Regions from separate parts of the Enterobacter sp. 186315 genome, predicted to be linked through region 1. Evidence: riboswitches for the same ligand, from Rfam matches in the RefSeq annotation. Region 1 holds a riboswitch; each other region holds the start of a gene.

Region 1 (4,316 bases):
TAAAATCGGCAAGGTCTTGGCTGATGTCCGTGATCAGCTGGGTATTTCGTATCTTGATGATTGTGGACAGCGCCGACTGGCAAATTCATTCCGGCAAACCATGATTTTAACCTATTAAGCTGGCAGGGTTGTAACTTGGCACATCTGCAACAGGTAATCGTTCATGAGAAAAGCGGATCAGGAATCACCCAGGATTATCTGCATATGTTTCCTTTATTTTCAGTCTGCTATTTGAATGATGGTCTTCACTGGGAATGATGAAATCAAAATTTTGTCTACCATTTTGATGCCGATCAAAAAAGTCTTTAGGAATCATCTTGAAATGGAGGTTCAGAGTATTCATATAGTTTGAGTATTCATTTCAAAAGGAAATTGGATCTATGGCAAATTGCGAAGATCAGCATCGTTACTGGGATTTTTTTGAAAAGCTTCCTGACGATCAAGGAGGAATGGGTAGACATAAATGTTGTGGTTGCGCGTATGAAAAAGGTTATGAAGCAGGTATAAGGCGCGATGAAACACTTTGGATTAATTTAGATTCCCTTCCTGAAAGCCAAGCTGGAAATGTAAGGCATAAGAGCCCGCATGCTGCCTATGCTCAGGGGTATCTTGACGGAATATCTATGTCTTATGGAAAAAGTAATCGTTGATGAAACTTATCGAAGGGAGAAGAAATGACTAGCCGAAGAATTGCTTATGCCTATTACGATCCAAAATGGAACAAATCAACGATGCCAATTGTAGCGCTAAACAGAGTTGAAGTTGAGCCGTTGGAATATGAAGCAGAAATGAAAGGATATCTTCACTGTCCTTCATGCTATGAACCTTTGTTAAGAGTTCCAGGAGATCCAGCTGTGTCTATCATGGCGAATGGCGCTGAAGCTCTTTTTAGACACTACCCTGATGAAGACGCACCGTATTGCCGTTTACGAAGTGGGATCATGGTTGGGAAAAAATACGATAACGAAGCCGAAGCAGCACAAGCCGTTGAAGATGGTGAACTTATTATTATTAGTGGTTTCAAGCAAGAGCGGCCTCAGAATAACGCAAGACAACATGATGAGGAACATGCTGAACTGGTTGAAACAGAATTTGAAAGTGAGAATGGGCCGCCTGTTAATGTTCCTGCCTCTAGGCATGAAGGCCAGACCTTCAACCTACCAAGTAAGGTGACAAGCGTTCAATCGTTGTGCACCAATTTTCGCCAAAACTACTATCGAGATATCCACGTTGCGGTAGGGGACCATGTATATCATTATGTTTTAGCAGAGTCTTTGAAAGAGGCTGCTGAGATCGATTCTGAAGATGATATTCCCAATTTTTATTTTGGAGAAATTGTACGCATAGATCGATTTGAACATAACAGTCACGTATTTTTGAGGCACCCTAGGCTTGTTGGCAATGTCGATTTCAGAATATCTGCCAGTAATGGTGATTTGGATGCCAGAGGAATTACTCAGGCAAACGCATTGAGGCGGATTCTGCTCTTTTTTGGAAAAATAGCCTCATGTGGTGCAGGATACTGGTCCAAAGATAAAACGTGGGGAGAAATTGCCATACTTCCAGCGAAGTATGAGGATTTTCTTCGTACGAACTACAGACGTGACGAAGAGTAATTTTCAACATGTTTCAAATAGCAGGGGCATTTTTTTTTGCCCCTGACTAGCGTCAGTGTAATTGTCACTCATCCTTTCACACATTGCCCAAAAGGTTCGCTTTAGCCGTTTACAGCACTTCCCGCTAGCATTACTATCCCGTTCAGAGATTAATGAGAAGCATTAATCTCAAACTTTTGATTTTGTAGTAAATGACTCGGGGTGCCCTTCTTTGTGAAGGCTGAGAAATACCCGTATTACCTGATCTGGATAATGCCAGCGTAGGGAAGTCAGATGCCTTCCCGGACATCGCTTCTTCACGCAAGGCAGGAGCGATACCATGCAGCCTGACCTGCTCGATCTACACGTTTTACATCAGTTCCGAACCCGTTCTCCGCTTACCCACTGTATGACCAACGATGTCGTACAGACGTTCACGGCCAACGTGCTGCTGGCGCTTGGCGCGTCACCTGCGATGGTGATTGAGGCCGAAGAGGCCGAGCAGTTCGCCGCGCTGGCGGACGCGCTGCTCATTAACGTCGGCACGCTCACCGCGCCCCGGGCGCAGTCGATGCGCCGGGCGATTGAAAGCGCCGTGGCGGCAGGCAAGCCCTGGACGCTCGATCCGGTTGCGGTGGGGGCGCTGGCGTTTCGCACCCGCTTTTGCCAGCAAGTTCTCTCCCTCCAGCCTGCCGCCATTCGCGGTAATGCCTCCGAAATCCTCGCCCTTGCCGGGATGAGCGCGGGCGGGCGCGGCGTGGATACCACCGATACCGCCGCCAGCGCGCTGCCTGCGGCACAGGCGCTGGCGCGGCAGACCAACGCGATTGTGGCGGTGACCGGGGAGGTGGATTACATCACCGACGGGCAGCGCACCCGGTCGATAGCGGGCGGCGATCCGCTGATGACCCGCGTGGTGGGAACGGGCTGCGCGCTCTCGGCGGTAGTAGCGGCCAGCTGTTCGCTACCCGGCGACAGGCTCGACAACGTGGCGGCGGCCTGCGGCTTTATGAAACGCGCCGGCTCGGTTGCCATAAGCCACTCTCGCGGCCCGGGCAGCTTCGCCAGCGCGTTCCTCGATGCGCTCTACGCGCTGGAGGATCGCGCATGAAGCGAATCAACGCATTAACCATTGCCGGGACCGACCCGAGCGGCGGGGCGGGGATCCAGGCCGATCTCAAAACCTTCTCGGCGCTGGGGGCGTACGGCTGTTCCGTTATTACCGCGCTGGTGGCGCAAAATACGCGCGGCGTGCAGTCGGTGTACCGCATCGAGCCTGATTTTGTGGCGGCGCAGCTCGATTCGGTGTTCAGCGACGTGCGCATTGATACCACCAAAATCGGGATGCTGGCGGAAACGGATATCGTCGAGGCGGTGGCGGAAAGGCTCAGGCGCTATGAGGTGCAAAACGTGGTGCTCGATACCGTGATGCTGGCGAAAAGCGGCGACCCGCTGCTCTCATCCTCGGCGGTGGATACGCTTCGTAAAAAGCTGCTGCCGCAGGTGGCGCTGATCACGCCAAACCTGCCGGAGGCCGCCGCGCTGCTCGACGCGCCGCATGCGCAAAACGAGCGCGAGATGAAAGCCCAGGGCCACGCGCTGCTGGCGATGGGCTGCGGGGCGGTGCTGATGAAAGGCGGTCATCTTGATGATGCCGAAAGTCCGGACTGGCTCTTTACCCGCGACGACGAGGTGCGTTTTACCGCCCCGCGCGTGCAGACCAAAAACACCCACGGGACGGGATGTACGCTCTCGGCGGCGCTGGCGGCGCTGCGCCCGCGCCATCAGAACTGGGGCGATACGGTACAGGAGGCCAAGACCTGGCTTTCTGCCGCGCTGGCCAAAGCCGATACTCTGGAGGTGGGTCACGGTATTGGGCCGGTTCATCATTTTCATGAATGGTGGTAGATCGTATACTGGCAGGAAACCTCACGCCTGAGAAAAACAGAGATGGAACAAGCGCATACCCGGTTAATCGAGCAGTTACTGGAGCGAATTTCCGCACCGGACAACACGCCCCTGTACCTGAAGTTTGCCGACACGGTGAAAAACGCGGTGCGCAGCGGCGTGCTGGCGCACGGCAATATCCTGCCGGGCGAGCGCGATCTGAGTCAGTTAACCGGGGTGTCGCGCATTACGGTGCGTAAGGCGATGCAGGCGCTGGAGGAAGAGGGCGTGGTGACCCGCGCCCGCGGCTACGGCACGCAAATCAACAATATCTTTGAATACTCCCTGAAGGAGGCGCGCGGGTTTTCTCAGCAGGTGGTGCTGCGCGGCAAAACGCCCAACACGCTGTGGGTGAATAAACGGGTGGTGAAATGCCCGGAAGAGGTCGCCAGCCAGCTCTCGCTGCCCGCGAACAGCGATGTCTTTCTGCTTAAGCGTATTCGTTACGTGGATGACGATGCCGTATCGATTGAGGAGTCCTGGGTGCCGGTGGGGTTAATTCACGACCCGGACGCGATCGGCATTTCGCTTTACGACTATTTCCGCAGCCAGAATATCTTCCCGCAGCGCACCCGCTCCCGCGTCAGCGCCCGGATGCCGGACAGCGAATTTCAGACGCACATTAAGATGGATGACAAAATTCCGGTGCTGGTGATCAAGCAGGTTGCGCTCGACCAGCAGCACCGGCCCATTGAGTACAGCATTAGCTACTGCCGCAGCGATCTATACGTCTTTGTGTGCGAGGAGTAGTTCCTCGCGCGTTGGCGCACAATC
Region 2 (4,316 bases), on a different contig from region 1:
AAGCCCCCCAGACCGACAATCAGCACCCGGCTGGCGAGCAGCGTTTGCTGCCCGTCGATGGCGATATCCTCCAGCAGGATCTGGCGGCTGTAGCGCATAAAGTCACGATCGTTCATCACCCGCTCCTGCCAGCGTTAACAGCTGCGCGGTGGCTGCCTGCCAGTCAGCGGCCTGCGTGATGGCGCTGACCACGGCGATACTTCCCACGCCGGTTTCCAGCACCGCCGGGGCGCGTTCAAGGCTAATCCCGCCGATGGCGACGGTCGGGTAATCGGCCAGACGCTCGATATGGCGAGCAAGCTGCGCCAGCCCCTGCGGCGCCGACGGCATCTGCTTGGTCTGCGTCGGGAAGACGTGGCCGAGGGCGATATAGGACGGACGCGCGGCGAGGGCGATATCAATTTCCATGTCATCGTGCGTTGACACGCCGAGCCGCAGCCCCGCCTCGCGAATGGCGCTCAGATCGGTGGTCTCCAGATCTTCCTGACCCAGATGCACGCCGTAAGCGCGGTGCTTAATCGCCAGCCGCCAGTAGTCGTTGATAAACAGCCGGGCGCTGTACTGCCGCCCCAGCACAACGGCGGCGACCACGTCGGCCTCTACCTCGTCATCGCGCTTATCCTTGATGCGCAGCTGAAGGGTGCGAACGCCGGCCTGTAGCAGACGCTCAATCCACATCACGCTGTCCACCACCGGGTAAAGGCCGAGCCGGAAGGGAACCGTTGGGAAATCGGGCTGGTACATTATGCCTCCTCTTTTTTGAGGTAGATCTCGCCGCCTTTCGCGCGGAAGTTCTTGGACATCTCCGCCATTCCCACCTCGATGGCCTGGGCGGCAGCGTAGTCGCGCACCTCCTGGCTGATTTTCATCGAGCAGAATTTTGGCCCGCACATGGAGCAGAAGTGCGCCACTTTGCCGGACTCCTGCGGCAGAGTTTCGTCGTGATAAGCGCGGGCGGTGAACGGGTCGAGGGCCAGGTTGAACTGATCTTCCCAGCGGAATTCAAAGCGTGCCTTCGACATGGCGTTATCGCGGATTTGCGCCCCCGGATGGCCCTTCGCCAGATCCGCCGCGTGGGCGGCGATTTTGTAGGTGATCAGCCCCTGCTTCACGTCCTCTTTGTTCGGCAGGCCGAGGTGCTCTTTCGGCGTCACGTAGCAGAGCATCGCGCAGCCAAACCAGCCAATCATCGCCGCGCCAATCCCGGAGGTGAAGTGGTCGTAGCCCGGCGCGATATCGGTGGTCAGCGGCCCCAGGGTGTAGAACGGCGCTTCGTGGCAGTGCTCCAGCTCTTCGGTCATGTTGCGGCGGATCATCTGCATCGGTACGTGTCCCGGGCCTTCAATCATCACCTGCACGTCATACTCCCAGGCAATTTTGGTCAGCTCGCCCAGGGTATGCAGCTCGGCAAACTGCGCTTCGTCGTTGGCGTCCTGAATCGAGCCGGGGCGCAGGCCGTCGCCCAGCGACAGCGAGACATCGTGGGCCGCGCAGATTTCGCAAATCTCGCGGAAATGTTCGTAGAGGAAGTTTTCCTGATGATGGGACAGGCACCATTTCGCCATGATCGAACCGCCGCGCGAGACAATCCCGGTCAGGCGTTTGGCGGTCATCGGCACGTAGCGCAGCAGCACGCCCGCGTGGATGGTGAAGTAATCCACCCCCTGTTCGGCCTGCTCCAGCAGCGTATCGCGGAAGGCCTCCCAGGTGAGGTTTTCTGCTATGCCGTTCACTTTTTCCAGCGCCTGATAAATCGGGACGGTGCCGATCGGAACCGGGCTGTTACGCAAAATCCACTCGCGGGTTTCGTGGATGTAACGCCCGGTGGAGAGATCCATCACCGTGTCCGCGCCCCAGCGGGTTGACCACACCAGCTTTTCCACCTCCTCTTCGATAGACGACGTCACGGCAGAGTTACCGATGTTGGCGTTCACCTTCACGAGGAAGTTGCGGCCAATAATCATCGGCTCGGATTCCGGGTGGTTGATATTGGCGGGAATAATGGCGCGCCCGGCGGCCACTTCGTCACGCACAAACTCCGGGGTGATATTTTCCGGCAGGCGCGCGCCAAAGCCCTCGCCCGGATGCTGGTGGCGCAGCACCTCGCTGCGGATGCGCTCGCGGCCCATGTTCTCGCGGATGGCGATGAACTCCATCTCTGGGGTCACGATCCCCTGACGGGCGTAGTGCAGCTGGGTCACGCGTTTGCCCGCTCTGGCGCGTTTTGGCGTCAGCAGGCCGGTAAAACGCAGTTCGTCCAGACCGTCGTCAGCAAGGCGTTCCTTGGTATACGCGGAGCTTTGCTCGTTTAGCGCCTCGCTATCGGCGCGGGCGTCAATCCACGGCTGGCGCAGCTTTGCCAGCCCCTGCTGCACGTTAATCGCCACCTCAGGGTCGCCGTAGGGGCCGGAGGTGTCGTACACCGGGATTGCTTCGTTCTCTTCAAACTGCGGGTGCTCTTTGCTGCCGCTGATAAGGGTAGGGCTTAGCTGGATCTCACGCATCGGCACGCGAATATCCGCCTGGGAGCCGGTAATGTAGATCCGTTTTGAGTTGGGGAAAGCGGTGCCTTCCAGAGTGTCGATGAAGCGTTGTGCGTTTGCGCGCTGTTCGCGGCGGGTCAGTTTTGTGGCAGACATAGCTCATTCCAAAAGTGAAGGACGTGGCTTGTCAGACGACGGATGAAGCAAGAGGAGATCGCCCGGAGGCGATACAACAGCAGATAGACTCTTGTTCCCTTCGCAGGTATTAGCCTGATCAGGTTCCGCGGATCCCGAATTAACGGTCTCAGCCTGCGTTTTGGCAACGCTAGGCACTCCGACAAGAAAAATCCCCCTCCGAAGAGGGGCGAATGTTTGTAAACTACTCGTTAACGACTCAGAACTCAAGCGGGTGGCGCGACGTTCTCTTCGTTGCCGAGCTTCAGATTGTTATCCAGCGCCAGGCAAATAAGCTTATCCTCCAGCGTGAAGCGCTCTTCCAGCGCCTCGCCCAGATCGGACAGCGCCTGCTGGAACTCAAGATAGTTATCGTGATCGATAGCGTTCTCAAGCGTGGAGTCGTAGTAATCCATAATCTGCTGGGTATTGTCCTCCAGCTGCGGATAAAGCCTCGACGCGGTTAATGCGAGACCTGTGCCTTCCATTTCGCGGATAATGCGCTCATAAATATTGAAATGGCCGTCGGACAGGTAGTCGACCAGGCTCTGACAAAAATCATCCAGCGCTTTTTCGTTCAGACGCATGTAGGATTCTTTGCCAGGCTTAATACCGACCAGATTGTAATAAGCAACGAGCAGATGCTTGCGCACATGTAGCCAGCGATCCACCAGTGTGTTACTTCCTCCAACGCGCTCTGTAAGGCTTTCTAGCTGGTTTAACATGTTCGACTCCACAAGGTTTAGAATTAACTCTGCGTACCCAAAATGTAATCACAATGCTAACAACATGTCAGTGAAGCGAAGGTAGTGCAATAGATATGGATCGTATTATTGAAAAATCAGATCGCGGCTGGTGGTTAGTCTGCCACGAACAAAAATTATGGCTTCCTGCGGGCGAAATCCCGTTTGGCGCGGCGGACACGTTCGATCTGGTGGGGCAACCTGCGCTCAGGATCGGCGAGTGGCAGGGCGAGTCGGTATGGCTGGTTCAGCAGGCGCGCCGTCAGGATATGGGATCCGTTCGCCAGGTGCTCGATCTGGATGTCGGGCTGTTTCAGCTTGCCGGTCGCGGCGTGCAGCTCGCGGAGTTCTACCGCTCGCACAAATACTGCGGCTACTGCGGCCACACCATGCACCCGAGCAAAACCGAGTGGGCGATGCTGTGCAGCCACTGCCGCGAACGCTACTACCCGCAAATTGCCCCGTGCATCATTGTCGCCATTCGTCGTGATGATTCCATTTTGCTGGCGCAGCACACCCGCCATCGCAACGGCGTGCATACCGTGCTGGCTGGGTTCGTCGAAGTGGGCGAAACGCTGGAGCAGGCGGTCGCGCGCGAAGTGATGGAAGAGAGCGGCATCAAGGTGAAAAACCTGCGCTACGTCACCTCTCAGCCGTGGCCCTTCCCGCAGTCGCTAATGACCGCCTTTATGGCTGAATACGACAGCGGCGAGATCGTCATCGACCAGAAAGAGCTGCTGTCGGCGGACTGGTATCGCTACGACGATTTACCCCTGTTACCGCCGCCGGGCACCGTGGCGCGTCGCTTAATTGAAGATACTGTGGCAATGTGTCGGGCCGAGTATGAGTAATGTTACACTGGAGCCATGACGCTTAAGGAACTGCAAAAATGACCGAACTGAAGAACGATCGTTAT
Region 3 (4,316 bases), on a different contig from region 1:
CGGGCTGACGCGCATAAATGAGGAAAACGGGGAACTGGAAGCGGATATCGCCCACCACTGGCAGCAAATTTCCCCCCTGCACTGGCGCTTCTTCTTACGCCCCGGCATTCATTTCCATCACGGCCGCGAGCTGGAGATGAGCGACGCGATCGCCACTCTGGAGCGCGCCCGCAGGCTGCCGCTCTATTCGCATATCGTGCGTATCCACTCTCCCACCGCCTGGACGCTGGACATCGAACTGTCGCAGCCGGACAAATGGCTGCCGTGGCTGCTGGGATATGTCCCGTCAATGATTTTGCCTGCCGAATGGCACTCCATGGCCAACTTCGCCAGCGTGCCGATTGGCACCGGGCCCTATTCGGTGGCGCGCAATAACAATAATCAGCTTAAGATCCGCGCGTTCGACGACTACTTTGGTTATCGCGCCCTGATCGACGAAGTTAACGTCTGGGTTCTGCCGGATATCAACGAAGAGCTGAGCGTCGGACTGACGCTTGAAGGACCAACGCGCGGCGAAAAGGCGGTGGAGAGCCGTCTTGAAGAGGGCTGTTACTATCTGCTGTTTGACAGCCGCACCCATCGCGGGGCAAACAGGGAGGTGCGAAAGTGGATAAGCCACATTCTCGCACCGGCAAACCTGATTTATCACGCGGAAGAGCAGTACCAAACCTACTGGTTCCCGGCTTACGGCCTGCTGCCCCGCTGGCACCACGCCCATCCGCAGCAGTGCGAAAAGCCGGCCGGGCTGGAGTCCATCACCCTTAGCTACTACCGCGAACATGTCGAGCACCGTTTTATCGCCAGGATCATGTCCAGACTCCTCGCCGCGGTGGGGGTAACGCTGGAGATCCGGGAGATGGATTACGACGACTGGCACCGTGGCGACGAGGTCAGCGATATCTGGCTGAACAGTGCTAACTTTACCCTGCCGCTCGATTTCTCCCTGTTTTCGCACCTGTATGAAGTGCCGCTCATTCAGCACTGTATTGAACGGGACTGGCAGCAGGATGCCACGCAGTGGCGCGCGGGGGAGATGAACCTGGCCGTGTGGTGCCAGCAGCTGCTGGCGGAACAGTCAATTGTGCCGCTGATCCACCACTGGCTGATGATCCAGGGCCAGCGCAGTATGCGCGGCCTGCGGATGAATACCCTCGGCTGGTTTGATTTTAAATCCGCCTGGTTTGCGCCGCCGGAGCCATAATGCTTTCGCAATATTCACCAAATCATTACAATACTGTCGTTCTCAACGGGGTGCTGCATCACTGATGTGCGCTGAGATAATACCCGTCGAACCTGATCCGGATAACGCCGGCGAAGGGATTTGAGGCTGTCTCTCAAAATCCTTTGCCACTCAACTTTGAGGTGCAAAGTGTTAAAAATAGTTCTTCCCCTGCTGGCGCTGTTTGCGCTGCCTGCTTTTGCGAAACCCGTTCTGACGGTCTACACCTACGACTCCTTTTCTGCCGACTGGGGCCCTGGCCCGGTGGTGAAAAAAGCCTTTGAAGCCGACTGCAACTGCGAGCTGAAGTTCGTGGCGCTGGAAGACGGCGTTTCGCTGCTCAACCGTCTGCGCATGGAAGGCAAAAACAGCAAAGCCGACGTGGTGCTTGGTCTCGATAACAACCTGCTGGATGCGGCCTCGCAGACGAAACTGTTCGCTAAAAGCGGCGTCGCGGCGGATGCCGTTAAGGTGCCCGGCGGCTGGAAGAATGACACCTTCGTGCCGTTCGACTACGGCTACTTTGCGTTTGTTTATGACAAGAACAAGCTGAAAAACCCGCCAAAAAGCCTGAAAGAACTGGTCGAAGGCGAACAGAAGTGGCGCGTCATTTATGAAGATCCGCGCACCAGCACCCCGGGCCTCGGCCTGCTGCTGTGGATGCAAAAAGTGTACGGCGATAAAGCGCCGGAAGCCTGGCAGAAGCTGGCGGCGAAAACCGTCACCGTGACCAAAGGCTGGAGCGAAGCCTACGGCCTGTTCCTCAAAGGGGAGAGCGATCTGGTGCTGAGCTACACCACCTCCCCGGCCTACCACATTATTGCCGAGAAGAAAGATAACTACGCGGCGGCCAATTTCGCGGAAGGTCATTACCTTCAGGTGGAAGTCGCTGCGCGCACCGCCGCCAGCAAACAGCCTGAGCTGGCAGAGAAGTTCCTGAAGTTTATGGTCTCCCCGGCGTTCCAGAACGCTATCCCGACCGGCAACTGGATGTACCCGGTCACCGACGTTGCGCTGCCAGCAGGCTTTGAAAAGCTGACAAAACCGCAGACCTCGCTGGAGTTTACGCCGCAGCAGGTGGCCGCACAGCGCGCCGCATGGGTAAGTGAATGGCAACGCGCCGTCAGCCGCTGATCCCCGGCTGGCTGCTCCCCGGACTGCTCGCCGCCGTTCTGATGGTGGCGGTCAGCCTGGGGGCATTTCTGGCGCTGTGGCTTAACGCGCCGGATAGCGATCTGCTCGCGCTCTGGCACGACAGCTACCTGTGGCACGTGATCCGTTTCTCGTTCTGGCAGGCGTTTCTCTCGGCGCTGCTGTCGGTGGTGCCCGCCATCTTCCTCGCCCGCGCCCTTTACCGCAGACGCTTCCCCGGCAGACAGGCGTTACTGCGCCTGTGCGCCATGACGCTGATCCTCCCGGTGCTGGTGGCGGTGTTCGGTATTTTGAGCGTTTACGGGCGTCAGGGCTGGCTGGCCTCGCTCTTTGCCCTGCTCGGCCTGGAGTGGAATTTCTCTCCCTACGGGCTGAAAGGCATTCTGCTGGCACACGTCTTTTTCAATATGCCGATGGCGACGCGCCTCTTTTTACAGGCGCTGGAAAGCATTCCCGGCGAGCAGCGTCAGCTTGCCGCCCAGCTGGATATGCGCGGCTGGTCGTTCTTCCGCTTCGTTGAATGGCCGTGGCTGCGCCGACAAATTCCCCCGGTCGCCGCGCTGATCTTTATGCTCTGCTTTGCCAGCTTCGCCACCGTGCTCTCTCTCGGCGGCGGGCCGCAGGCGACCACCATCGAGCTGGCTATCTATCAGGCGCTGAGCTACGACTACGATCCGGGCCGCGCGGCGCTGCTGGCGATCGTGCAGATGATCTGCTGCCTGGGTCTGGTGCTGCTGAGCCAGCGCTTAAGCAAAGCGATTCCCGTGGGACATAACCACATTGCGGGCTGGCGCGATCCGCAGGACAGCCTGCACGGTCGGATAAGCGATATCGTTCTGATTACGCTGGCGCTCCTGCTTCTGCTGCCGCCGCTGCTGGCGGTGGTGGTGGATGGGGTGAATCTGAACATGCTTTCGGTGCTGCAACAGCCCGTGCTCTGGCAGGCGACCTTTACCTCGCTGCGCATCGCTCTCGGAGCCGGGGTATTGTGCGTGCTGCTGACCCTGATGCTGCTCTGGAGCAGCCGCGAGCTGTACGCCCGCGAGCAACGCAAAGCCGGGCAGGCTCTGGAACTGACGGGCATGCTGATTCTGGCGATGCCCGGCATCGTGCTGGCAACCGGCTTCTTTTTACTCTTCAACAGCACCGTCGGCCTGCCCGAGCGCGCCGATGGCATTGTGATTTTCACTAACGCCTTAATGGCTATTCCCTACGCGCTCAAGGTGCTCGAAAACCCGATGCGCGACGTGAACAGCCGCTACAGTTTACTGTGCCAGTCGCTGGGCATGCGCGGCTGGCAGCGGCTAAAGGTGGTGGAGCTACGCGCCCTGAAGCGCCCGATTGCGCAGGCGCTGGCCTTCGCCAGCGTGCTGTCGATTGGGGATTTCGGCGTGGTCGCGCTATTTGGCAACGAGGATTTCCGCACGCTGCCCTTCTGGCTTTATCAGCAAATCGGCTCATACCGCAGCCAGGACGGCGCGGTGACGGCCCTACTGCTGCTGCTGCTCTGCTTTGCCCTTTTTACCGTTATCGAAAAACTTCCGGGACGCGATGTTAAAACTGATTGATGTAACCTGGCTCTATCAGCATCTGCCGATGCGTTTCTCCCTTTCCGTGCGTCAGGGCGAAATGATTGCCGTGCTTGGCCCAAGCGGTGCCGGAAAGAGTACGTTGCTCAACCTGATTGCCGGTTTTCTGCAACCGGCGAGCGGCACCCTGACGATCGAGAACCGGGACCATACCCACACGCCGCCCGCGCGTCGCCCGGTGTCGATGCTGTTTCAGGAAAATAACCTGTTTACCCACCTGACCGTGCGGCAAAACATCGCGCTCGGTATGAATCCGGGGATGAAGCTGACCGAGGCCCAGCGCGCGAAGCTGGACACCATCGCGGTGCAGATGGGGTTAACCGACCTTCTCGACCGACTGCCGGGTGCGCTGTCAG

Evidence for each region. Region 1 has a riboswitch for thiamine pyrophosphate ahead of thiM (hydroxyethylthiazole kinase). Riboswitches for the same ligand answer to the same signal wherever they lie in the genome.
Region 2: linked by a shared signal. The riboswitch ahead of thiC (phosphomethylpyrimidine synthase ThiC) and the one ahead of thiM (hydroxyethylthiazole kinase) in region 1 are both predicted to bind thiamine pyrophosphate.
Region 3: linked by a shared signal. The riboswitch ahead of thiB (thiamine ABC transporter substrate binding subunit) and the one ahead of thiM (hydroxyethylthiazole kinase) in region 1 are both predicted to bind thiamine pyrophosphate.

What each region holds. Positions count from the first base shown of each region.
Region 1 covers NZ_JBPTTK010000007.1:155,775-160,090, reverse strand. Annotated here, with positions in the region: partial or broken gene ACSVHP_RS10525 (hypothetical protein) at 1-258, shown strand, start outside; gene ACSVHP_RS10520 (hypothetical protein) at 381-650, shown strand; gene ACSVHP_RS10515 (hypothetical protein) at 675-1,616, shown strand; TPP riboswitch at 1,804-1,900, shown strand; gene thiM (hydroxyethylthiazole kinase) at 1,936-2,706, shown strand; gene thiD (bifunctional hydroxymethylpyrimidine kinase/phosphomethylpyrimidine kinase) at 2,703-3,503, shown strand; gene ACSVHP_RS10500 (GntR family transcriptional regulator) at 3,546-4,292, shown strand; gene ACSVHP_RS10495 (PfkB family carbohydrate kinase) at 4,266-4,316, opposite strand, start outside.
Region 2 covers NZ_JBPTTK010000031.1:17,855-22,170, forward strand. Annotated here, with positions in the region: gene thiF (thiazole biosynthesis adenylyltransferase ThiF) at 1-116, opposite strand, end outside; gene thiE (thiamine phosphate synthase) at 103-744, opposite strand; gene thiC (phosphomethylpyrimidine synthase ThiC) at 744-2,639, opposite strand; TPP riboswitch at 2,718-2,830, opposite strand; gene rsd (sigma D regulator) at 2,885-3,382, opposite strand; gene nudC (NAD(+) diphosphatase) at 3,478-4,251, shown strand; gene hemE (uroporphyrinogen decarboxylase) at 4,290-4,316, shown strand, end outside.
Region 3 covers NZ_JBPTTK010000002.1:317,993-322,308, reverse strand. Annotated here, with positions in the region: gene sgrR (HTH-type transcriptional regulator SgrR) at 1-1,201, shown strand, start outside; TPP riboswitch at 1,238-1,338, shown strand; gene thiB (thiamine ABC transporter substrate binding subunit) at 1,370-2,353, shown strand; gene thiP (thiamine/thiamine pyrophosphate ABC transporter permease ThiP) at 2,329-3,939, shown strand; gene thiQ (thiamine ABC transporter ATP-binding protein ThiQ) at 3,923-4,316, shown strand, end outside.